DNA from 2 places in the Paenibacillus sp. FSL H8-0048 genome. Region 2 is predicted to be linked to the other one. Evidence: predicted binding sites of a transcription regulator. Region 2 holds the regulator's gene; the other holds the start of a gene.
What was found. The regulator LexA, encoded in region 2, represses DNA repair genes until DNA is damaged. The targets are predictions, from matches to a motif close to CGAACATATGTTCG.
Positions count from the first base shown of each region.

Region 1: a site for LexA is predicted at 2,652-2,665, ahead of recA (recombinase RecA). Genes of this name have one in related genera too.

Region 1 is NZ_JBBODF010000001.1:237,577-248,935, reverse strand. It holds gene rny (ribonuclease Y) at 1-312, opposite strand, end outside; gene NSU18_RS01195 (regulatory protein RecX) at 622-1,356, opposite strand; gene recA (recombinase RecA) at 1,518-2,582, opposite strand; gene NSU18_RS01185 (competence/damage-inducible protein A) at 2,882-4,171, opposite strand; gene pgsA (CDP-diacylglycerol--glycerol-3-phosphate 3-phosphatidyltransferase) at 4,230-4,817, opposite strand; gene NSU18_RS01175 (YajQ family cyclic di-GMP-binding protein) at 4,967-5,458, opposite strand; gene NSU18_RS01170 (hypothetical protein) at 5,690-5,851, opposite strand; gene NSU18_RS01165 (RodZ domain-containing protein) at 5,935-6,882, opposite strand; gene NSU18_RS01160 (DUF3388 domain-containing protein) at 6,931-7,698, opposite strand; gene NSU18_RS01155 (DUF3243 domain-containing protein) at 7,846-8,106, opposite strand; gene ymfI (elongation factor P 5-aminopentanone reductase) at 8,239-9,006, opposite strand; gene yfmH (EF-P 5-aminopentanol modification-associated protein YfmH) at 9,006-10,286, opposite strand; gene yfmF (EF-P 5-aminopentanol modification-associated protein YfmF) at 10,289-11,359, opposite strand, start outside.
Region 2 is NZ_JBBODF010000001.1:370,124-381,482, reverse strand. It holds gene metH (methionine synthase) at 1-2,710, opposite strand, end outside; gene NSU18_RS01805 (FixH family protein) at 2,880-3,266, opposite strand; gene NSU18_RS01800 (HAD family hydrolase) at 3,527-4,312, opposite strand; gene NSU18_RS01795 (hypothetical protein) at 4,348-4,875, opposite strand; gene NSU18_RS01790 (DUF896 domain-containing protein) at 4,923-5,132, opposite strand; gene NSU18_RS01785 (LysM peptidoglycan-binding domain-containing protein) at 5,242-5,658, opposite strand; gene lexA (transcriptional repressor LexA) at 5,856-6,482, shown strand; gene NSU18_RS01775 (L,D-transpeptidase) at 6,670-7,008, shown strand; gene NSU18_RS01770 (hypothetical protein) at 7,087-7,305, opposite strand; gene NSU18_RS01765 (hypothetical protein) at 7,416-7,637, opposite strand; gene NSU18_RS01760 (DUF4359 domain-containing protein) at 7,730-8,089, opposite strand; gene NSU18_RS01755 (hypothetical protein) at 8,117-8,371, opposite strand; gene NSU18_RS01750 (S1 family peptidase) at 8,808-10,061, shown strand; gene NSU18_RS01745 (DUF3221 domain-containing protein) at 10,090-10,440, shown strand; gene glnA (type I glutamate--ammonia ligase) at 10,565-11,359, opposite strand, start outside.

The DNA of each region.
Region 1 (11,359 bases), 130 kb from region 2:
CGATTCCATTTTTTTATCCAGCGATTCTTCCTTTTGCAGCAAACGTCGCTCTTGCCGTTGGATTTCATTCCGACGTTCACGAGTTTCTTTCTCAGCTTCGGTACGGATTCTATGAACTTCGTCCTTAGCTTCGAGTACCGTTTCCTTCTTCAGCGCCTCCGCCTCTTTCTTCGCGTTCTCCACGATGACTACGGCTTCTTTCTCTGCGCTGGAAATCTTAGCTTCTGCAAGGGATTTACGAATAAAATAACCGAATCCAAAGAATGCTGCAGCTACAACGAGAACGATAATGACCCAGATCAATGGTTCCATCTGTTCACCTCCTCGTTGATATCCTCCAAGGTGCGTCCCTTGGGTATTTGTGCAGTTGTTAAACTATCCGTTCATCACCATACAAAAAACCGGTAATACACCGATTGCCATACTGCACATGCTGCACATGCACATTGCCCGCCTTATCCGGCGATTACATTTCATATGAGTTGTACGCGAACCGGAACATAAGAGTCTGCTTTTTGGGAAGGAAAAAGGATTCTTAGTTTATGCCGATTCATGTTATATTTTATTATTTATAAAAAGACCTTGTCAAGAGAGTCGATAACCGCATTAAAGTCAAGAGAATCAATCCGGGAAGTAAAACTCCTCTTCTTCCCCCTCAGAATCCTGCTCATCCCGCAAAATCCCGATCACCTGGCGCACCATTTCCCCTGAGAATCCCCGGCGCATCAGGAACGCCCCTGTCTTCCGGCGTTTGTCGTTCACATCTCCCCGGATCGTATTCCACTTCTTCCGTCCGGTCTGCAGCGCGCTATCCAGCTCCTGCTCGGGTGTGATCTCATCCAGTGCTTCCGCAATCAGCGACTTATCAATGCCCTTCTCCCGCAGCTCCTGCCTGATCCACATCTTGCCCTTACGCTGGTTCACAATCCGCTGCTCCGCCCACTGCTTGGCGTACAAGGGATCATCCAGCAGACGTTCCTCCTGCAGACGGAGCAGAACTTCGGAAATAACAGTCTCCCCTATTTCCTTCTCCCTTAAACGGCGGGCCATCTCCTGTGCGGTTCTGGGCTTGCGCTCCAGATACCTAAGCCCCTCCACATATGCCCGCTGGCGCTCGTCTGCGGCAACAATATTCTCCAGATCCGCTTTGACAAAAGTACTCCCGGTAATCATACGGTATTTAATCATGACATCTTCATGTACAGTCATGTTGTAGTCTCCGAAATGAATCAGATAACGATAGTTAGACTTCTTGATCCGCTCTACCCGTGTAATTACCAGTTCTTGATCTGCCGGGAAATCCGCCAGCACCTGCTCATCCTGTTCTTCGAATTCCTCATCCAATTGTATAACCATCCTGCCAATCACCTCGTTAAGCTGGAAATAATATAGAAGCTTTTTACTAATATCCTTTACGCTTATTATTGATCACTTGCGAAAAGGCACCCTGTTATATCCTCACAGGGCGCCTATCCATCTTGACTTCATTATTCAATTAGAAGTAGACGAGTAGTTAATTACTCGATCTCAAGCAACAGCTTTTCTTCTTCCTCTTGCTCCGCAGCCACATCTGCTTCAGATGGCGCCTCAACCAGAGTTGTCAGGTTGCTGGCCTCACGGATCTTATTCTCGATCAGCAGGGCAATATCCTGATGTTCCTTCAGGAACTGCTTGGAATTCTCACGTCCTTGACCCAGACGTTCGCCTTCATAGGAATACCAGGCACCGCTCTTGTTAACGATATCCATCTCTGTACCGATATCCACAAGGCTTCCTTCTCTGGAGATTCCTTCGCCGTACATGATATCTACATCCGCTTGCTTGAACGGAGGCGCTACCTTGTTCTTCACAACCTTGATCTTCGTGCGGTTACCCACGACATCGTTACCCATCTTGATGCTCTCTACCCGGCGCACATCCAGACGGACCGAGGAGTAGAATTTCAGAGCGCGTCCACCCGGAGTGGTCTCAGGGTTACCGAACATTACGCCGATCTTCTCACGAAGCTGGTTAATGAAGATCGCAATGGTATTGGATTTGTTGATGGCACCTGACAGCTTCCGCAATGCCTGAGACATCAGACGGGCCTGCAAGCCTACGTGGGAATCACCCATGTCGCCTTCAATTTCTGCCTTTGGTACCAGTGCTGCTACAGAGTCAACTACAATGATGTCTACTGCTCCACTGCGTACAAGCGCTTCAGCGATTTCCAGGGCCTGTTCACCTGTATCAGGCTGGGACAGCAGCAGTTCATCAATGTTAACACCAAGCGCCTTAGCATACTTAGGATCAAGCGCATGCTCAGCATCGATGAAGGCAGCTTGTCCGCCCTGCTTCTGTACTTCAGCAATCGCATGAAGGGCAACCGTCGTCTTACCGGAAGATTCCGGTCCATATACTTCAATAATACGTCCTTTGGGAAGTCCGCCAATACCTAGTGCAATATCAAGTGCCAAAGATCCGCTAGGTACAACTTCCACTTTCATGTGAGTGGATTCTCCCAGTTTCATTACCGAACCTTTACCGAATTGTTTTTCTATTTGACGAAGCGCCATATCAAGCGCTGCACGACGATCTGACAATCAGACCACTTCCTTCACTGTTTATAGTATTATAATAACGTGTTTTGAAGGTCTTGCCAAGTCTTTTTTAGAACATACATTCGTTTTTTTTGCTCCCAGGGATAATACTCCCTTTTATTGTAAGATACTAACCTCCTTCCGGATGCAAGGACTTAGCAGGCAGCTTCTCTTCCGCTTCTTACGTAAACAGGAACAATCATAGGATAATTTGTTATACCTGATATAAAACAAAAAACCGCAGCATGATTGCTCAAGCCACGGTTCTTCCGCATACCTAAATTATATACTGCCTTGAACCGTTATTGCAAGGCCGAGCCTTCCAGCGGAGTGGCTACCTTGCGTTCTTCCAGCCGTCGCCACAAACGGTACAGCAGCGCCTTGACTGTGCGCAGGCGGATGTTCTCACGGCTGCCCTTCAGATTCAGCTCATATACCTCTGTTTTGCAGCCCCGCTCAGCCAGACCCACGAACACAAGTCCGACCGGCTTACGCTCGGAATATCCCGGACCGGCTACACCGGTAACCGATAAGCCGAAGTCCGTGTCACCGATCATACGCACCTGCTCAGCCAGCACCTCCGCCACCTCGCGGCTCACCGCTCCCGGGGCATCCGGGCCTTCAAGCATAGCGGAAGGCACATTCAGCAGTTTCTTCTTAATATCATTGGAATAACAGACGATGCCCCCGGCAAACATGGAGGCGCTGCCCGGGATATTCGTAATGCTCTCCATCAGCAGCCCGCCCGTACAGCTCTCGGCAGCACTCAGCGTCAGCCCCGCATCCGCCATCCAGTCCACAATCAGCTGCTCCAGCGGCACATCAATGTTGGCATACAGATTCTCCGGCAGAATAGCAGCAATCTTCTTCTCAAGTGCATCAAGCTTAACCATAGCTTCCCGCTCGGACGGCGCTTTGGTAGAGATGCGCACGGTCACTTCGCCTTCCTTGGCATACGGGGCAATCGTAGGATCGCTCTGGCTGCGGATCAGATCAATCAGCTTGTCCTCCAGCAGCGACTCGCCAATCCCGGCGAACTTAAGCATCTTCGAGTAGAGCGGCATTTCACTAGTAAGTGCATGCTGCTGAAGCCATGGCTTGGCCTTATCCGTGAACATCGGCTTCATCTCCCGGGGCGGGCCCGGCAGCACAATATAATATTTGCCCTCTTCTGCAAAAGCAATTCCTACCGCAAGGCCGGTATCATTGGACAATGGGGTCGTCCCTTCAATGACAAGCGCCTGCTTGCGGTTATTCTCAGTCATTACAATCTTGCGGTCATCGAAGAAGCGCTGCACATGATCCATGGCCAGCTGGTCGATGTGCAGGGTCCGGCCAAGCGCCGCAGCCAGCGCATCCTTGGTCAGATCATCCTCGGTCGGACCGATGCCGCCGGTGAATAATATAACATCCGCCCGGCTCTGAGCAATCCGGATCGCTTCCAGCAGACGGTTTTTGTTATCTCCCACAACGGTCTGAAAATAAACGTCAATGCCTAATGCAGCCAGCTCTACCGATAGAAACTGGGCATTGCTGTTCACGATTTGTCCAAGTAAAAGTTCTGTTCCAACGGCAATTATCTCTGCTTTCATAGCTGACGTTCTCCTCCTGATTGTAGGTATCCTGCAAGGCTTAGCCTGTTTCAGCATCTCAGGCTTTGTTCAAATCCAGCAGCTCCTTATTCTTCACGAAATAATCAATGCCAGAGTAAATGGTAATGATGGCTGCAGCCCAGATTGCAATGTCATCCACGGGGATGCTGACGAACTGGAACGGGAAGTTGTTAAGCAGCAGCAGTGAAATGGCAACAATCTGAATCACTGTTTTTACCTTACCCCACTTGCTTGCAGCCACTACCTTCCCTTCCAATAGTGCCACCTGGCGCAGTCCGGTCACGGCAAACTCACGGCTGATGATGACAATGGCAATCCAGGAATCGCATCTTCCCAGCTCAACCAATGAGATCAGTACGGCTGAGACCAGCAGCTTATCCGCTAAGGGATCGAGCAGCTTACCCAGATTGGTGACCATGTTATATTTTCTGGCTATGTAACCGTCAATTCCATCGGTACTGGCTGCCAGCAGAAAAATAACTGCCGCTACCAAGTGATTAATTGAAAGCTGAAAGGAGCCCCAATGTATCGGTTCCGGATAGAAGCTGAAGTCCACCAGCAGAAAAAACATCATGATTGGGATAAGGCAAATACGCGCTAATGTGATGCGGTTGGGTAAATTCACTGAAGGTTCCTCCCCTAGTCCATACGAATCCGTTATTCCAGCATGTTCTTCAAAACTGCTTAGCTAGTATATTATAGCCATAAATAAGTGTCAAAAAAACATGAAGCACCCCGCAAGTAAGGTAAGTATACACTGCGGGGCACATGATCTTACTTTAAATTGTTAAACTGTAAATCAAGCGGCAAATCAGCCTTGCGTAAAAGCTGAATAATCTGCTGGAGGTCGTCGCGGCTCTTGCCGGTCACACGAATCTGATCACCCTGAATCGTGCTCTTGACCTTCAGCTTGGAATCGCGGATCAAAATATTGATCTTCTTCGCGTTCTCCTGGTCTATTCCTTGCCGCAGTCCCAGCCGCTGGCGCACTGTGCCGAGCGAAGCCGGCTCCACTTTGCCGAAATCCATATTCTTTAGCGTGATTCCCCGCTTCACCATCTTGGTCTGGAGGATATCGATTACTGCATTCAGCTTGTATTCATCCTCAGAGGCAATGACAAGCGCATCCTTCTCCAGCTTCAGACTGCTCTTGCTGTTCTTGAAATCAAACCGGTTCTCGATTTCCTTCTCGGTCTGATGAACCGCATTGGTCAGCTCCTGCATATCCATCTTGGATACGATATCAAATGAACTTTCTGAACTCATGGTTCCACATCCTTTAGTTACAATTAGTCTGTTCCTATTATATGAGATAGGCGCTGCTAAGTCTAATACTGGAAAAGAGTCAAGTGAAAACGGCATTCCGTCCTTTGTAAGGACGGTAACGTTTCAGCGAGAAATAGAAGGATAATTTATAGCGTGAACATATAAATTCTTATATTTGCACCTAAAAACACGCCTCCCGGAACCTGTCCGGGAGACGCTCACCTCTAGATATTATCTGCTGCGTGCAGGAGCCCGGAACATATCCAGAATCCCCAGCAGAACATGTGCCAGTCCAAAGCCCAGAATGCCATATCCCCAGGCGCCCGGTGTTAAATAATACCCCAGGAGACTGACAATAATGCCAAGCCCTGTTACAATCCAGCTGACGGTCATGAGAGAATACACCTCACTTTGGCGAGAGAACTGTTAAACACTTCTAGGTTCTCCAATCCGCCAAAGACTATACATGGGATGTACTATTCTCCGGTAGTACTCCCGCCAGTAGCGCCGTCAGTCCCGTTATCCAGTTCAAGCAGCAGACGAGAGGAGGTTTTGCCGTCGGTGATCGCCTGTCCGTTAACCGAAATTGCCGTAGCCGGTGAATAGCCTGACTTGATATACATGCCTTGGCTGTCCAGCGTGAAGCTGAGATTATCGCCGGCCTTGGTGTTCCCGAAGCTGAGCTTCTCCCCCTTGGAGTTCTCACCCTTGTACACTTCAAGCCAACTGACTCCGGTGGAGGCAATCACGACCTGAACTTGGCTTCCAGCAGGCGCGGAGACCTTATAGATCGTCGTCTTGCCTGATTTACGGTCCTGAGTAACTGTGACCGCTCCCGGAGAAGCCGATGGAGACGGCTCTGGAGTTGCAGAAGGCGCAGTAGTAGCTGCGGCTCCTGCATCAGCTGTAGCTGCCGCATCCGCTGTCGCAGAGGGCACTGCTCCCCCGCCAGCGGCCGTAGGTGAAGGCTTCACCTTGGCCGGATCTTGCGTTGCCTCAGTCAGGCTTGCGTTATCCGCTTTCTTCGGCCCCGAATCATTTATCGTGGAAGAAGCATATAGGTAGATGACTACCAGGATCAGCACCGGGAAGGTCCACATCAGCAAGGTCGGCAGCCACTTGGCATTACGCTCCGTTTCAGGCTTTCGGCTCCGCTTCTGAATTACGGTCTCCATGGTAGTATCGACGGGAGCGGCAGGCACATTGCCATGCTCCTCCATCAGCTCATCCGGGTTAACACCGACCGCCTCGGCATAGGTTTTGATAAAGGCCCGGACATAAAAGCTGCCCGGAAGCACTTTATAATCCCCTGCTTCGATGGCTTCCAAATATTTTTTACGGATCTTTGTTACTTCCTGGACATCATCAAGACTCATCCCCTTTTGCAGACGAGCCTCCTTCAAATGCCGGCCCAGTTCCGACATACCATCACCTCCTGAATGTTGTGTGAGCAATGCTCTAAATGAAATATATTAAAGATCTTCACTGTAGCTTGTCGTAAACGACTCGTACAATATCTCTTCGTTCGGTGCGTTGCGCAGCTCAATAATAATATCGAAGTCATCGAAGGTGAATTCGGACTCCCGCACAAAAATATCAGGATGCTCAATCACCTTGGTGCTTGCCATACTCATGACATTCTGCAGCAGGTTATAATGCTTCTCGTTTGAGCGGATGGTGCTGACGATCCCGTCAATGATAAATACATTATGCGGATTCATCTCGTCTTCAGCGAGCTGGCTGCGGACGGTCTGGCGCAGCAGCGTAGAGGAGACAAACGTCCAGCGCTTCATCGCACAGACACTGCCGGCAATAATCGATTCTGTCTTGCCTACCCGCGGCATGCCACGTAGTCCTATAACCTGATTGCCTTCCCTCTTAAACAGCTCACCCAGGAAATCCACCAGCAGCCCGAGCTCATCGCGGGTGAAGCGGAAGGTCTTGCGGTCATCCGAATCACGGTCGATATACCGTCCATGCCGGACGGCCAGCCGGTCGACAAGCCGCGGTGTACGGAGTGCCGTAACCGTTATATTATCAACTTTCTTGAGCATCTCGCCCATCAGCATGATCTTCTCATCGTCGCTGGTTTCCAGCAGCATTCCGCGCGTCTTGCCTTCTACGCCGTTAATCGTCAGAATATTGACTTCCAGCATCCCCAGCATAGAAGCGATGTCGCCTAACAGACCGGGTCTGTTCTTATGTATCTTATACTCCATATACCATTGTTTATATTCCACTTGTGCGCACCTCATAGATTCCTTTTCCCTGCATGTTGTTTCAGATACACGGGTCATGTTAATGATATAGAAAAAAAAATTGAAAGGCAAGGACACGATTGTAATAATTGCAGAAAAGCTCCCGCTAGGGGAGCTTCTTCTGCGTACCTATGCGTTTTTCTTCGCCAGTTTGACCATGAGTCCGGCAATGGTATGCTTCTCATCATCCGTTCCGACATCCCACAGCTCTTTGATGGCCCGGTTGGAATAGTTGCCCGGATCGACCTTCTTGTCGAGGAATTCCCCGATTTCGAACGCCAGCTTGGTGATGGTCTCGTCGCTCATCCCCATTTTTTCGGCCTGAATGACCCGGTCGCCCAAAAAGCTTTTCCAGGTATCAAAGTTCTTCACTACGGAATCTGTTGACATCTTAAATCCTCCTCAGGTTTGTGATGATATTGAGATTTAGAAGCAACAGTTATAATATGTCTCAAGCCGGAAATTCTTATGCTGGAGCATTTCTCCAGAGCAGACTCATGATTCCTGGTGTCATACAAGTTATTAAGTAATCCAGCCGCCGTTCGGACTGATGACCTGTCCCGTAATATAACCGGATTCAGGCAGCGCCAGAAAATAGACAAGCGAGGATATATCTTCAGGGGTAGCCAGTCTCCCCGCAGGGATCTCCTCCTCCAGCATCTTCAGCTCATCCGCCTGCAGATTGGACAGCATGGCCGTGTGGACCGCTCCAGGCGCTACAGCATTCACAGTAACCTTGGAGGGGGCCAGCTCCTTGGCGAGCGCCTTGGTAAAAGCATTCACTCCGCCCTTGCTGGCCGAATACGCCACTTCACAGGATGCGCCCGAAATCCCCCATACGGAGGAAACATTAATGATCCGGCCGTAACGCTGCGTGACCATATAAGGCATGAAAATCTGGCTGCACATAAAAGTACCCTTCAGATTCACCGCCATGATATCGTCCCACTCCTCCTCGGTCAGATCGGCTAACATGCCATAATGTGCTTTCCCGGCATTATTGACCAGGATATCCGGCATCATGCCGCTGCTCTCCAGCCTTTCGGCCATGCGTACGAGCTGACTGCGGTCTTTCATGTCCGCCGCTACGGTCATAACCTTCGCTCCCAGCGCCAGACAGCGCCGGGCCACATCATTAGCCGCTTCATGCGAATTCATATAATGAATCACAATGTTCATTCCCACCGAAGCAAAACGTTCAGCGATCGCGCCGCCGATTCCCCCGCTGCCTCCGGTAATGAGCACTGTCATTTCACCAATCGGTTTGCTGTCCTCTCCCGGTAACATCATTAAGGACTCACCACCAGCGACACGGCCAGCTGCTCCCAGTTCACATGGGCATGGAGCCGGGCATTCACTTCATCCAGAGTGATCGATTCATACAGGGGAAGCACTTCAAACAGATCTCCTCCACGGAACTGGTAACGGGTGAACTCATGGGCAATGCTCTCCGGCGAATTCAGCATCCGCAGGAAGCCGCCGATTTTCTTTTTGCGGGCCCGTTCGAAATCCTTCTCCGCGAAGCCCGTCTCCAGAATACGTCCTACCTCTTCCTTAATCCGTTCAAGCAGCAGTCCCGGATCTTTGGTATCGCCGCCGATCGCCGAGAAGGCATACTCCGCAGAGCTGTTAAATTCGTGGCCGAAGCTGTCCGAGATCAATTCCTCGTCATAGAGCTTCTGATACAATGCCGTACTGCTGCCAAACAGCAGGTCCAGCATCAGCTTCGTGGTCAGATCACGGCGCACCGCCGCTTCACCGCTCAGACCATCCACCTTTTCCTTGAAGCCGAACATCATCTTGGGAATGGAGACAGCAAGCCTGCTCTCCACATGCTTCGAGGCCACCTGCTCAGGCTCCTCCGCGAAGATACGCGTAATTTCACCCTGCTTCTCATAGCTCTTACCCTGCTGATTGCTGCGGATCAGTTCAAATACCTGCTCAGGGTCCACCCCGCCGACCACGAACAGCAGCATATTGCTGGGATGATAAAAGGAATTGTAACAGGTGTACAGCGTTTCCTTCGTAATGGTTGAGATCGATTCGATCGTTCCGGCGATATCTATATGAACCGGGTGGGTAGCATACATGGCTTCAATCAGCCCGAAATAGACGCGCCAGTCTGGATTATCGGCATACATATTGATTTCCTGCCCGATAATCCCTTTCTCCTTCTCCACATTCTCATCCGTGAAATAAGGACGCTGCACAAAATCTACCAGGGTGCTGAGATTCTGCTCAATATTCTCCGTGGCCGAGAAAAGATAGACCGTCTGGTCAAAGCTCGTGAAGGCATTCGCCGATGCGCCATTGGACGCAAAGGTGGCAAAAATGTCGCCTTCCGGCTCCTCGAACATTTTATGCTCCAGGAAGTGGGCAATGCCATCCGGCACTGTAGTCTCCTCGCCGCCCGCCACCTTGAAGTGATTGTCTACCGAACCGTATTTCGTGGCAAAGGTGGCGTAGGTTTTGAGAAAAGCTGGCTTCGGCAGCACATATACCTGAAGACCGTTATCCATAACCTCGTGATAAAGTGTTTCTTGAAGCCGTTCGTAATGGAGCTTCTCCATCCTTATTCCTCCTTCCCTGTCAGGAAATAAATCGTATCCAGCTCAAAAGTATCTGCCGCCGCCTTCACTTCAGCCGCTCCCATACCGTCAACCTGGTCCATCAACTCCTGGGCAGAACGGTCTTTGCCGGATAGCTGGCGGTTGAAATCAAAGGAGATCATCTCAAACGCTGAATCCTGAATCTCGGACAGCAGGTTGCGGATCATCGCCTTGGTCTGGCTAAGCTCCAGGTCAGTGATATTGCCGGCTTTCAGCTCTTCCAACTGCTTGCGGATAATATCAACGGCTTTGCCGTAGTTCTGGGTCTCGATCCCCGATTGAATCGTCCCGATGCCCTTATGCCCGTCATAACGGGAGGAGGCGTAATACGCCAGACTCTCCTTCTCACGCACATTGACGAACAGCTTGGAATGCGGGTAACCGCCAAGGATACCGTTGTACATCAACGCGGAAGCATACCGGTCATCCTTGTAGGTAATCGAGGTCCGCAGCCCCATATTCAGCTTGCCTTGATTCACATCCAGCTTCTCTTCCACCGTCCGCACTTCCGTAACCGTTACCGGAGTGAAGTCCGAGGTGTAGCCTCCTGCTTCGGAGTGATGGGCGCGGCCGAAATGAGCGGTTACCAGCTTCTCGACTTCTTCAGGTGTGGTATCGCCGACTACATACAGATCAAGCGTTGCGCCGTTCAGCCAGGAGGTATAGCTCTGGTACAGCGTCTCGGGCGTAATAGCATCCAGATCTGCCCGCTGGCCGAGGGGATGAAGACGGTAAGGCTCGTTGCGGCACATTTCTTCAATGCAGCGTTCTGCTGCGTAGCGGATTTTGTCATTTACAATGGATTCCAGCTTCTTGCGGATCGTCTCGCGTTCGGTAGCCACATAAGAAGCCCGGAAGCTTCCATTCTCAAGCAGGGGACGGGTCAACACCTCTCCCAGAAAAGCAAAGGATTCCCCAAGCAGGCTCTCCTTGCTCTGCACAAAGGAATCATTGATCGTATCCATCCTGAACTGGACAATCTGGTAATCCCCGCGTTTGTAAATATCGAAGCCGAAGCCTGCACCGTACAGCTC
Region 2 (11,359 bases):
CTGCCAATTGCGCCTCTACAGAGCCGCGCAGGCCGAGATGATGGCCGAGCAGCATCTGCATATTCACATAAGGAATTACATGTCCCAGCGGATAATTCCGCAGGACATGACGCTCCAGATCAGGCGGGGTGAACACAGGAGCATCCGCCGAGATCTTGGAGCGGACTGCACGGGTCAGCTCGGGAAGCGGAGCTTGCGGAGCGACAGCTACGGCAGCCTCAGCCTCCTGGCGGACCTCCTCCTCAATCTTCAACCGCTCCAGCGGATTCATCAGCCGGTTGGCGATATCCAGACCGTCCATGGCATCCTTCGCGTATAAGACGAGACCGTCATATTCGGGACGGATTCGGGTCTTGGTGAATTTGCGGGTCAGCGCTGCGCCGCCCACCATAATCGGCACATCAATACCGGCGGACCGCAGATCCTGCGCAGTCAGCACCATCTGCTGCGCGGACTTCACCAGCAGTCCCGACAAGCCGATGGCATCAGCCTTTTCCTTGCGGAAGGCTTCAATAATATTCTCTGGCGGAACCTTGATCCCCAGATTGACAATCTCATAACCGTTGTTGGAGAGAATAATCTCGACCAGGTTTTTGCCGATATCATGCACATCACCCTTGACGGTCGCAAGCATGATTCTCCCCTTAACCGAAGTCTCATCCTTCTGCATGAACTGCTCCAAATGGCTTACAGAGGCCTTCATAACCTCCGCACTCTGGAGCACCTCTGCCACGATTAATTCATTGTTATTGAACAGCCGGCCAACCTCAGACATCCCGGCCATCAGCGGTCCATTAATGATCTCCAGCGGAGCCGAGGTCTTCAGTGCTTCATCCAGATCAGGGATCAGACCCTCCTTAGTGCCTTCTACCACATAGGAAGCTAGGCGCTCCTCCAAAGAGAGATTGGAGATTTTCTCCTTCTTCTCCACCTTTTTGCCTCTAAAAGCTGCTACGAACGCAGACAAGGTATCGTCATTCGTATTATAGATCAGCTCTTCAGCGAGCTTGCGCTCCTCTTCAGGAATCGATGCGTACCGCTCCACCTTCTCGGTATTCACAATGGCATAATCCAGCCCGGCCTTGGTGCACTCGTACAGGAATACCGAGTTCAGCACCTCGCGGCCGGCTTCCGGCAGACCGAAGGAGACATTGCTGATGCCGAGAATCGTATGAACAGCAGGCATGGCCTCCTTGATCAGACGGATACCGTCAATCGTCTCCTTCGCAGAGCCGATATACTGCTCATCCCCGGTTCCAACAGGGAACACCAGGGTATCGAAAATCAGATCCTCGGGAGCCAGACCGTATTTGTTGACCAGCAGATCATAGGAACGTTTGGCAACCTCCAGTTTGTCTGAAGCCAGGATAGCCTGGCCGGTCTCGTCGATGGTGCCTACAACAATCGCCGCTCCATATTTATGAATCAAAGGCGTAACATGCTCGAATTTCTCTTCACCATCTTCAAGGTTAATGGAGTTAATGATCGCTTTGCCCTGACAATACTGCAAAGCTAAGTCAATGACCTTCGGGTCCGTCGTATCGATCATCAACGGCACCTTGACCTTCTTCACGACCAGCTCCAGGAACCGCATGATATCTTCCGTCTCATCCCGGTCCGGGTCCTGCACGCAGACATCGATAACCTGTGCACCGCTCTTCACCTGGGCACGGGCAATCTCCGAAGCTTCCTCATATTTCCCCTCAACGATTAGACGCTTAAACTTCCGGGAACCGAGGACATTGGTCCGTTCACCGACCATATATGGACGGTTCTCACTCTCCACATACACCGGCTCAATCCCCGACAAAGCCGGAGGATGCTGGCCGTCCAGCTTACGCGGCGGGTAGGCCGCCATGACTTCAGCCATAGCCCGGATATGATCCGGAGTCGTTCCGCAGCAGCCGCCGGCAATGTTCAGCCAGCCCTTCTCTGCGAAGCCGCCCAGCTTACGGGCCAGGGAATCCGGGGATTCATGATAATTCCCGTTCTCATCCGGCAGCCCAGCATTCGGGTAGCAGCTGACGGCTGCTGATGAGATCGCGGACAGCGAACGGATGTGGTCACGCATGAATTCCGGTCCGGTAGCACAGTTCAGTCCGATGGATACCGGCTTCAGATGCTCCAGCGAAATATAGAAGGCTTCTATATTCTGTCCGGCCAGCGTGGTCCCCATAGGCTCAATGGTCCCCGAGATCATCACCGGCAGCGTAATTCCGCTCTTCTCAAAGGCGTTACGGATGCCGATGCTTCCAGCCTTCACGTTTAGGGTATCCTGGGATGTCTCCAGGAGCAGTGCATCCACCTTACCGTCGATCAGGGCAACCGCCTGTTCTTCATAGCTGTCTACAAGCTCCTTGAATGTGACTCCCCCGGTGACAGAGAGTGTTTTCGTGGTCGGACCCATAGCTCCTACCACATAACGCGGGCGCTGCGGTCTATCATATTTATCAGCGGCATTACGGGCAAGTCTCGCGGCCGCAAGATTAATTTCCCGGGCACGGTCCTGAATATCATATTCAGCAAGCACCACTGACGTGGCACCGAAGGTATTCGTCTCGATCAGATCCGCACCGGCCTCCAGGTATTTCTCATGAATATCCTGAATAACCTCCGGCCGGGTCAGGACAAGCATTTCATTACAGCCGTCCAGATCATCCCCGCCGAAATCCTCGCCGGTGAGCGGCACCTGTTGAATCATAGTACCCATAGCTCCATCCAGTATCAATATGCGCTGCTGCAAGCTCTCAGCAAGTGTGTATTTAGCCACTTTCCATCCCCCCAGTGAAACATTAGAGTAATTTTAGCAGAATAAAGGGATTTCGGAAAGCCTTCCTTTCCACCCTGCATTATTTGTATTTCTATTGATTTCATTTCTATTACGGCGCTACAACAAGTTTCTTGCTTGGCATGGAATGCTGCGTCCGGGCAGTCACATGTGAAGTGACGCTGAATTCGCCCGCCTCATCAAAGGTATGTTCCCCCACATAAGCCCCTTCTCCGGCACTTTCACCCTTGATTTCAACCTTCTTGGTCTTATCTGCGGCCTCATTGACCTCAAACATTACTTCTCTAGCGTCATCTACCGGTTCACCGTCCTGTGTCACCACAGCCTTGAAGCTGACTGCCGTCCCTGCGGTTACTTCTTCCGGGGTCCAGCTCAGCTCCACCTTAATCGGTGACATGGAGGAATTGGCCGCACCATGCATCTGCATCGTCATCTCATCTTCCTTATTCCCCGAGCATCCGGCTAGCGTTATCCCCATCAATATGCATATAAGTCCCCTGCGCATCCTTGGCTTCATCATCTGAAGTCCTCCCGGTTCATAGGTAGATTTTTCTTCATTCATGAAACATATCATTTTTATATTACAATGAAAGTCAGATCGCTGCTCTCCTTATTATACACATTTTATTCAATTTGCCTTAAAGAAGCTGCATGATTCACTTGTTAATATGAGAATAGTCATATCTATATAAAAAAGCCAATACCCACTAAATAGGATACTGGCTTCATAGAATTCAATTACAGGGTGTCTACCAGCGGCAGAAGCTCGGAGAGATGGCTGATCTGGTAATCCGGCGTAATCTCCGGGTCCGATGCTTTCGCATTTCGGTTGATCCAAACCGTGGTCAGTCCGGCAGACAATCCGCCAAGAATATCTGTCGTAAGCTTATCGCCCACCATGATCCCTTGCTCTGGAGCAATATCCAACAGTCCGAGCGCGTGCTCGAAGATTCCCTTGTCCGGCTTCCCTTTGCCGAAGCTTCCCGAAATCACAACATGGTCAAAATACGGAGTAAGCTCCGGCACACCGTCCAGCTTCTCCTGCTGAAGTGCCGGGCAGCCGTTCGTCAGCAGCAGCAGCTTCACCTTACCGCGCAGCTCGTCCAGCACCTGAAGCGTCTCTTCATAGATATAGGGACGGCTGCGGCGCTCAGCGGCGAACTTGTCAGCCAGCTGTGCAGCCAGCGCTTCATCCTCTACTCCGAGTGCGGCGAGGCCGCGGCGCCAGGATTCCTTACGGTAGACAGGGGCAAGCTGTTCGAGTTGACGGAACTCCGGCTGTTCACCGGCAGTGAAGTTCGCCCACAGCGCTTCATAAGGGTTAATACCGATCAGCTTCGTGAACGGATACGTCTCATAGGATTCATAGAGTGCACGGGCTTCTCTGCGTACAGCAGCTTCCAGCTCCTGCGGATCAACGGAATCTCCAGCAGCCTCACAAGCATAACGGAAGGCTTCTTCCACGCTGCGGTCATCCCACAGCAGAGTATCGTCAAGGTCAAATAGTACGGCGGTAATCGGCATTAGTTCTCCCACTCCCTATATGCTGGTCTGTCTTCCTATTCCTGCACAAGTTCAATATTGTTGTTCTTCGCGAACTGCTCCAGACGTTCCCCCATCGCAGCGGTGTCATAACGGTTAATCAGCTTGGAGAAAATCCACTGCTTGCGCTTACCCTTATACTTAATGGTTACTACACTGCGTGATAAAGTGATTTTCTCAATATCCGCCGCAGCAAGGAAGCGTTCGCGGTTGTATTTAATAGTAGAGATACGCGCACGCTCAACCTTAAGAAACGGACGGCGGAAGAACAACAGCGCAGCGAGCAGGAAGTACAGCACTACCCCCAGCCAGTTAGCCAGAATTCCGCTTCCTTTGGCTTCGTCAATTGAGCCGACCACCCAGAACATGATGCCCAGCAGCATCAGTACAACGGGGAATACAATATTGCGGCCTTTAAAAATATCGATGCTTTTCGCAGCAGTCTTAGTACTGGAAGTGTAAATGGAGTCCTTCCCCTGCTTCTTTCTTTGCTGGTTAACTTGCTTCGTGTTGCGTTGAACCATTCTTTCCCAAGAACGGGCCATGTAAGTTCCCCCTAGTCATCCTGTATTATCTATGAAAAGGCAACCGGCTAATGCTTAAGTCCGTTGTTGCCCTCTTCATGCTCCGGATTGTCCACAATTTCGATGGTATCAAGCTGGGCCCGAAAGTTAGTGCGGATGTTCCCCAGATAAATCTCGCGGAGCTTGGCACGTTCAGCCAGTTCCTCTTCATTCAGGCCGCCGTTCTTAGCTTTGCGTGCCAATTCATTGATGCGTGCGACCAATTCGTCAATATTCAATACGTTTCCCTCCCTCTAAATTCATTTTAACTTTGCCATGAGAAAAAGAGCTTGTCAAGGTCTACTCCCTGAAAGCTCTCCGAGTCGATCATTAGTCTGACACATTCCTTCAGTATAAAGGTAAAGTCAGAATATCTCCGGCCTTAATGACGCTGTTCTCCAAATGATTCGTCTTCATTATTCCTTCTATATATACGGCAGTCTTCATGTCCTCAGGTTTGTTGCTTACAGCAATACTCCATAAGGTATCTCCGCGTTCGACTACGATCCGCTTATCCGGCTTCAGCGAAGAGACCGAACCGGCAAAAACATTCCCCACCACAGTAAATCCCGAAATAACAAGCATCAGCACCAGAACCATCTTCATCAGGCTGACCTGACGGAATAGTGATGATAGCGCAGCGAGACTATGAAGAACCGATTCCTTGATCTTGGTTACATTAGTATGAGCAGTTGGATTACCGGGAGCGGACACCTTGATATCGTCATTATTGTAGATGCTGTTGTAGGTACTATACTTTAACATGATCATCATCCTCCAAACACATGTTCTTGCTTTCGAAAATAATATAACACGAACATGTGTTTCGATCAATAGTTTTTTCGGAACGATTGTTCTCTTTATTTCCGTTCTCTTATTTTTCTCATTTTAGAACTTATGTTTGTACGAACGGAAGTTCTATGTTATAATTTTCCCAAACATAGTATATGGGGTTGATACCGATGTCAAAGATTTCTAGTCGTCAGCTGGCGATCCTGGAATTTATACGTAATGAAGTCCGCAGCAAGGGTTATCCTCCGTCCGTCCGCGAGATTGGCGAGGCTGTCGGCCTGGCCTCCAGTTCTACCGTGCATGGTCACTTGGACCGGCTTGAGAAGAAGGGCCTGATCCGCCGTGACCCTACGAAGCCGCGTGCGATTGAATTACTCGGCCAGGAAGATTCAGAGAATGTGCATCAATTCGTCCAGACCGTTACCCGCATCCCTGTAGTGGGTAAGGTTACCGCTGGTGTTCCTATTACAGCTACAGAGAATATTGAGGATTACTTCCCGTTGCCTGCTCATTATGTAGGCGATAACAAGGTATTTATGCTATCTGTCCTTGGTGACAGTATGGTGGATGCCGGAATTATGAACGGGGATTATGTCATCGTACGCCAGCAGCAGACTGCCGACAATGGCGATATTGTTGTAGCGATGACCGAAGAAGATGAAGCAACTGTGAAGACCTTCTACAAGGAACGGGATCATATCAGGCTGCAGCCGGAGAATCCGGCGTACGAGCCTCTCCGCCTTAACCGCGTTACGATTTTGGGACGGGTCATCGGATTATTCCGCGATATCCACTAATTTACTCCCCGCTTAAGAACAGGCTGCTCCGCACCAAGCGAAGCAGCCTGTTTTCTGTTCATTTGTATTCCTGAAGTGGCCAAAAAGCCGAATGCAAACATTTGTTCGCATTCGGCTTTTTGGCCACTTTTCCGTGAACCGCTGCATAGCTCCGCACATATCCTGTTACAAAGGAGTGCTGATCTATATGCCCAATTATCGAATTATCGTCGATCTGTCTCAGCGCATGCTGTACCTGCTGGATAATGACGTTGTCACCAGAGGCTTCCCTGTCGGCATCGGCAAAATGTTAACCGACTCACCTGTAGGCGAATACACCATCATTAACAAGCAGCCCAATCCGGGCGGCCCGTTCGGTGCCTTCTGGATGGGTCTATCTAAGCCGCATTACGGCATCCACGGAACCAATGATCCTGCTTCCATCGGCCACATGGTCTCCCATGGCTGTATCCGCATGTATAACGCAGACGTTCTCACCCTGGCCGCCCTCGTTCCCATAGGTACCCGTGTTACCATCCGGGAATAGAAAAATCACAAAAACCCTTGAGACGCCAGATTGCGCCCAAGGGTTCTTTCGATTCATATGAATTAGAGCGGATACAGACTACAGTACACTTCTCAACAGACGAATAGCCACCGTATTCAAACGGATAGCCTCGCGGATCGATTCTCTGGCTGCCAGCAGCTCTCTTCTGGCCCGCGAACCTCTAGGCACTCTGCGCAGATTCTCATTGATTTCTTCCAGTCTCTCGAGCAGGATAGCCCGCTGCGTTAACAGGACATTAATGGCTCTGCGAATCCGGTTACGTTCTCTTTGGCTCATCTTTACACCTCTTTTACACTTGGATAGTATAAGAGATGCCAGGAATTGCTCCAAAGCTTGTGTGATTCGGCAGTAATGTTAGAGCTGAAGGCAGCGGGCAGGTAAACTGCTTACTTTTTGTTCAGCCTTACCCGGAATTCAAATTCATCGCGTCTATAAGTCATTCCGGCCAGTACTATGTACTCCGGTGTCCATTTCTGTACAGGTCCGGCATAATCAGCAATCACATGCGGTTTGCCGTCAACCAGCTGAACGACGTAGACCTGTACCTGTGCCAGTGCGGCAGCGAATAGATCAGCATCACTGGACAGTACTTTATAAGCCGTATTCAACTTCGTTCCTCCTTGTTCCACAACCATGATAAAAGATTCCGACAACCATCTATTTAATTATACCGGGTCATGGAACAATATGTAAACCATATTTACAGCTTGATAAAAAGGATTTTGAACAAACCTATATACTTCTTTGTGGCCCCGCCATCCCCGGTAAAAAAATCGGTATTTTTAAGATCCGGTACACTGAATACCGAGAACAAAATGTAATTATCCCTCTTGGTTAAAGACTCAATTACAGGCTGTGCTACCAGCTTGCTAATTCCGTCGCCTATTTCCTGATCTAGCGTATTCTCCAGATTCTTTACAGAATATTTACTGAATGCTTCCTTCCCCGGATTCGTAACAGCCATCACAACCAGAACAAGGATAAGAACCAGTAACGACTTACCGCCCGATCTTCTGCGGACTCTGCGTGCATGACTTGGCGTATCATAACGCGAATTCATTCTTTTCCCCCTCAACTACAGAATTTCCTAGATGATACATCCGACCGGATTCACCATAAATCGGCCCAGCCACAAAAACAGATCAGTTTCTCCCAAGCCGCTTATCTCAAAATCAATTCCAACCCTACTGGGACCCGTCTGAGCCAGCAATTCTAGCCTGTACTGCTCGATAATTCGTTCCTTCGTCTCCGCAGGAATAGCGCTCCCTTCAGCACCTGCTTGCGAACTGGCCAGCACCAGGATGAGCATCTTGGCAAGGATAACCTTATATGTAATTTTCATTGGCTACTCCTATGAGTAAGATTTTTCATCATACTTGTCTTTCGCCTTGCAATCGCAGTAATGATGAGCATGCTTTATATACAGTTTGAAGCCGTCCCTCCTAACTCCCTTCTATTATGGTTAAGTATATATTAGATTGTATGCTAATGAAAACCAATATAACCACCGACTGGAATCCGACCTCCCGGTACATATTGACGATGGAAAGAAAGTAAACTTCTCGGCTAAGCATTGCACTCCTTGTTGTAGAACCTAAACATCTGATTTTGTCTCGAATTAGTTAATTGGTACTCATTGTTAAAATTTTATCAAAATTATCATCATTTTAAAATTATGAAGGAAAAAATTTCTAAATACATATTGAAACATCATGTTTTAATAGTAAAATTTAGTTATTATTTTCATTTCCTAAAAAATAAAAAGTTAGAGGTGACTTATGAAACTGAAAGTAAGAATTGTTTTGATGTTAACCGCAACTATTTTTTTGTGCTCCGGAAATGTAAGCGCTTCATCAAATTTCGAACCTTATACTTACACAAACGACGAACTCTCTTTTAGACAGCAATTCGGTTTAGACACTGATATCAGTAAAGTTATTGAGAACAAATCCAAGGAAGATAATCTAATGGTTAACTCTAAATTCGGAGTTAGGATGACAAAGCTCGAGGAAGTACGTCTGACAGAACGTATTAATCATCAAACGACAAAGCTGCCTCTAATTAAGGATTATCTAGATAAGCGCACTAAAGACGGGATTGTTTTCATTGACCAAAAGTCTGGAGGAATTGTTAATATAGGTATAAAGAATAGTACTAATATAGATCAATACGAATCTGATTTCAGAAATATATATGGTGACTCTCATTTAATAAATGTCTTTATTGCAAAGTATTCTGAAAAGGAATTAAATGAACTTAATGATAAGTTAATTTCTCTTATGGATACTACTTTCAATGGGGTTACAATAACTGACACATTAGTAGACTTAGCAGAACAAAAAGTACAGGTGGGCATAAAGGACTTTGATGAAACAAAGAGATCTATACTCGAAAAAACCTTTAATGCTGACATGTTGTCTTTAAGAAATTCCGCTGTGGTATCAGATGATCTTGACAGAAATTCAACATACAATCCTCTTCAAGCAGGGACAAAAATAATTAACAATTCTACTGGAGGTTACTGTAGCATTGGATTTTTAACATCCAACTTCATTGTTACTGCTGCCCACTGCGGTTCAGCGGGAAACTCCTTTAGTCAAGGTTCCAATGGTGTTGGCAGTATGGGAGGACGAACCTACGGAGGAAATGTTGATGCTGCAGTTATTGGAACGACAAGCCTATCCTATTCAAATGATCTTTATACCTCTTCAAGTAGAGCAGGATATTTTGATACTGTTCAAGCAAACGACTTTGTAGGAAATATGGTCTGTATGTCTGGAGCTTCATCAGCCACTAATCCAGTATCATGTGGAACATTATTAAGTAAATCTGTATCATATAGTGTTGATGGTGTAGGCTTTTCTGGATTAAGATCCGCTAGTTACACATCTGCACCTGGTGATAGTGGTGCACCAACATATTACAGTACTGTGTTAATGGGAATTAATAAGGGCCGGTATAACGGAAATGCTGTTTATTCGTATATCGGTAATGTAATGAATTCTTTATCTGTTCAACCCCTTTTAAAATAATGTCGCACCCGTTCAAAGGAGAACACCTATGTTTCGAAAAACTAACACGATCACAAAATGGACTCTAACTATTATTTTCTTGCTATTCGTCACTGCCTGTAGCAAAGATGATATCCATTTTAAAGGGATTATACACACAGTAGACTTAGAGAACAAAAGGATTTTAGTAATATCCCAGTTGAAAGAAGATGATTTGGGTAAGAATTACAAGGAAGTTCTGGAGTCTAATGATTACTCTCAGGCCATTTGGGTAAATAAAATTACTCCTTCTAACTATAATAAGGGTGATGCGGTTGAAGTGATCTATACTGCAAGTGATGATTCATTTCCAGCACAAGTTACCGCCAAAAAAATTGTAAAGTCAAGCATAGAGCGATGAAACATATTAAATAGCATGAGCAAGCGCCATTCCCTAAAAAGAACGGCGCTTTTTGGTGTATAATCCTATAAAATCGAGGGACAAAAAAGCCCCCGGCGCTATGCGCGCCGGGGGCTGCTGTATCCTAGTAAAGCGTCATGTACTGATCTCTTTCCCACTCGTGAACCTGGGTGCGGTAGATATCCCATTCGATTTCCTTCAGCTCGTAGAAGTGGGCCAGAGCGTGTTCGCCGAGGGCTTCTGTGATCACGTGGCTGCGGATCATTTCGTTCAGGGCTTCCTTCAGATCGGCTGGCAGACTTGGGATGCCTTCTTCGATCCGCTCTTCTTCGGACATCACATAGATGTTACGGTCGATAGGAGCTGGAAGATCTAGCTGACGCTTGATTCCATCCAGACCTGCCTTCAGCATAACAGCGAGTGCAAGGTAAGGGTTAGCTGCAGGGTCCGGGTTACGAACCTCTACGCGTGTGCTGAGTCCTCTCGAAGCCGGAATACGGATCATCGGGCTGCGGTTACTTGCAGACCAAGCCACATAACAAGGTGCTTCATAGCCAGGCACCAGACGTTTGTAGGAGTTGACAGTCGGGTTAGTGATCGCTGCAAAAGCACGTGCGTGCTTCAGAATCCCCGCCATGTAATAACGGGCAGTCTTGCTAAGGCCCAGCTTATCGCTCTCATCGTAGAACATATTCTCTTTGCCTTTGAACAGGGATTGGTGAGCGTGCATACCAGATCCGTTCATACCGAACAGCGGCTTAGGCATAAAGGTTGCATGCAGGCCGTGATGGCGGGCTACCGTCTTCACGACAAGCTTGAAGGTCTGAATCTGATCCGCTGCCTTGATGGCATCGGCATATTTGAAGTCAATTTCATGCTGGCCGGAAGCCACTTCATGGTGGGAGGCCTCAATTTCAAA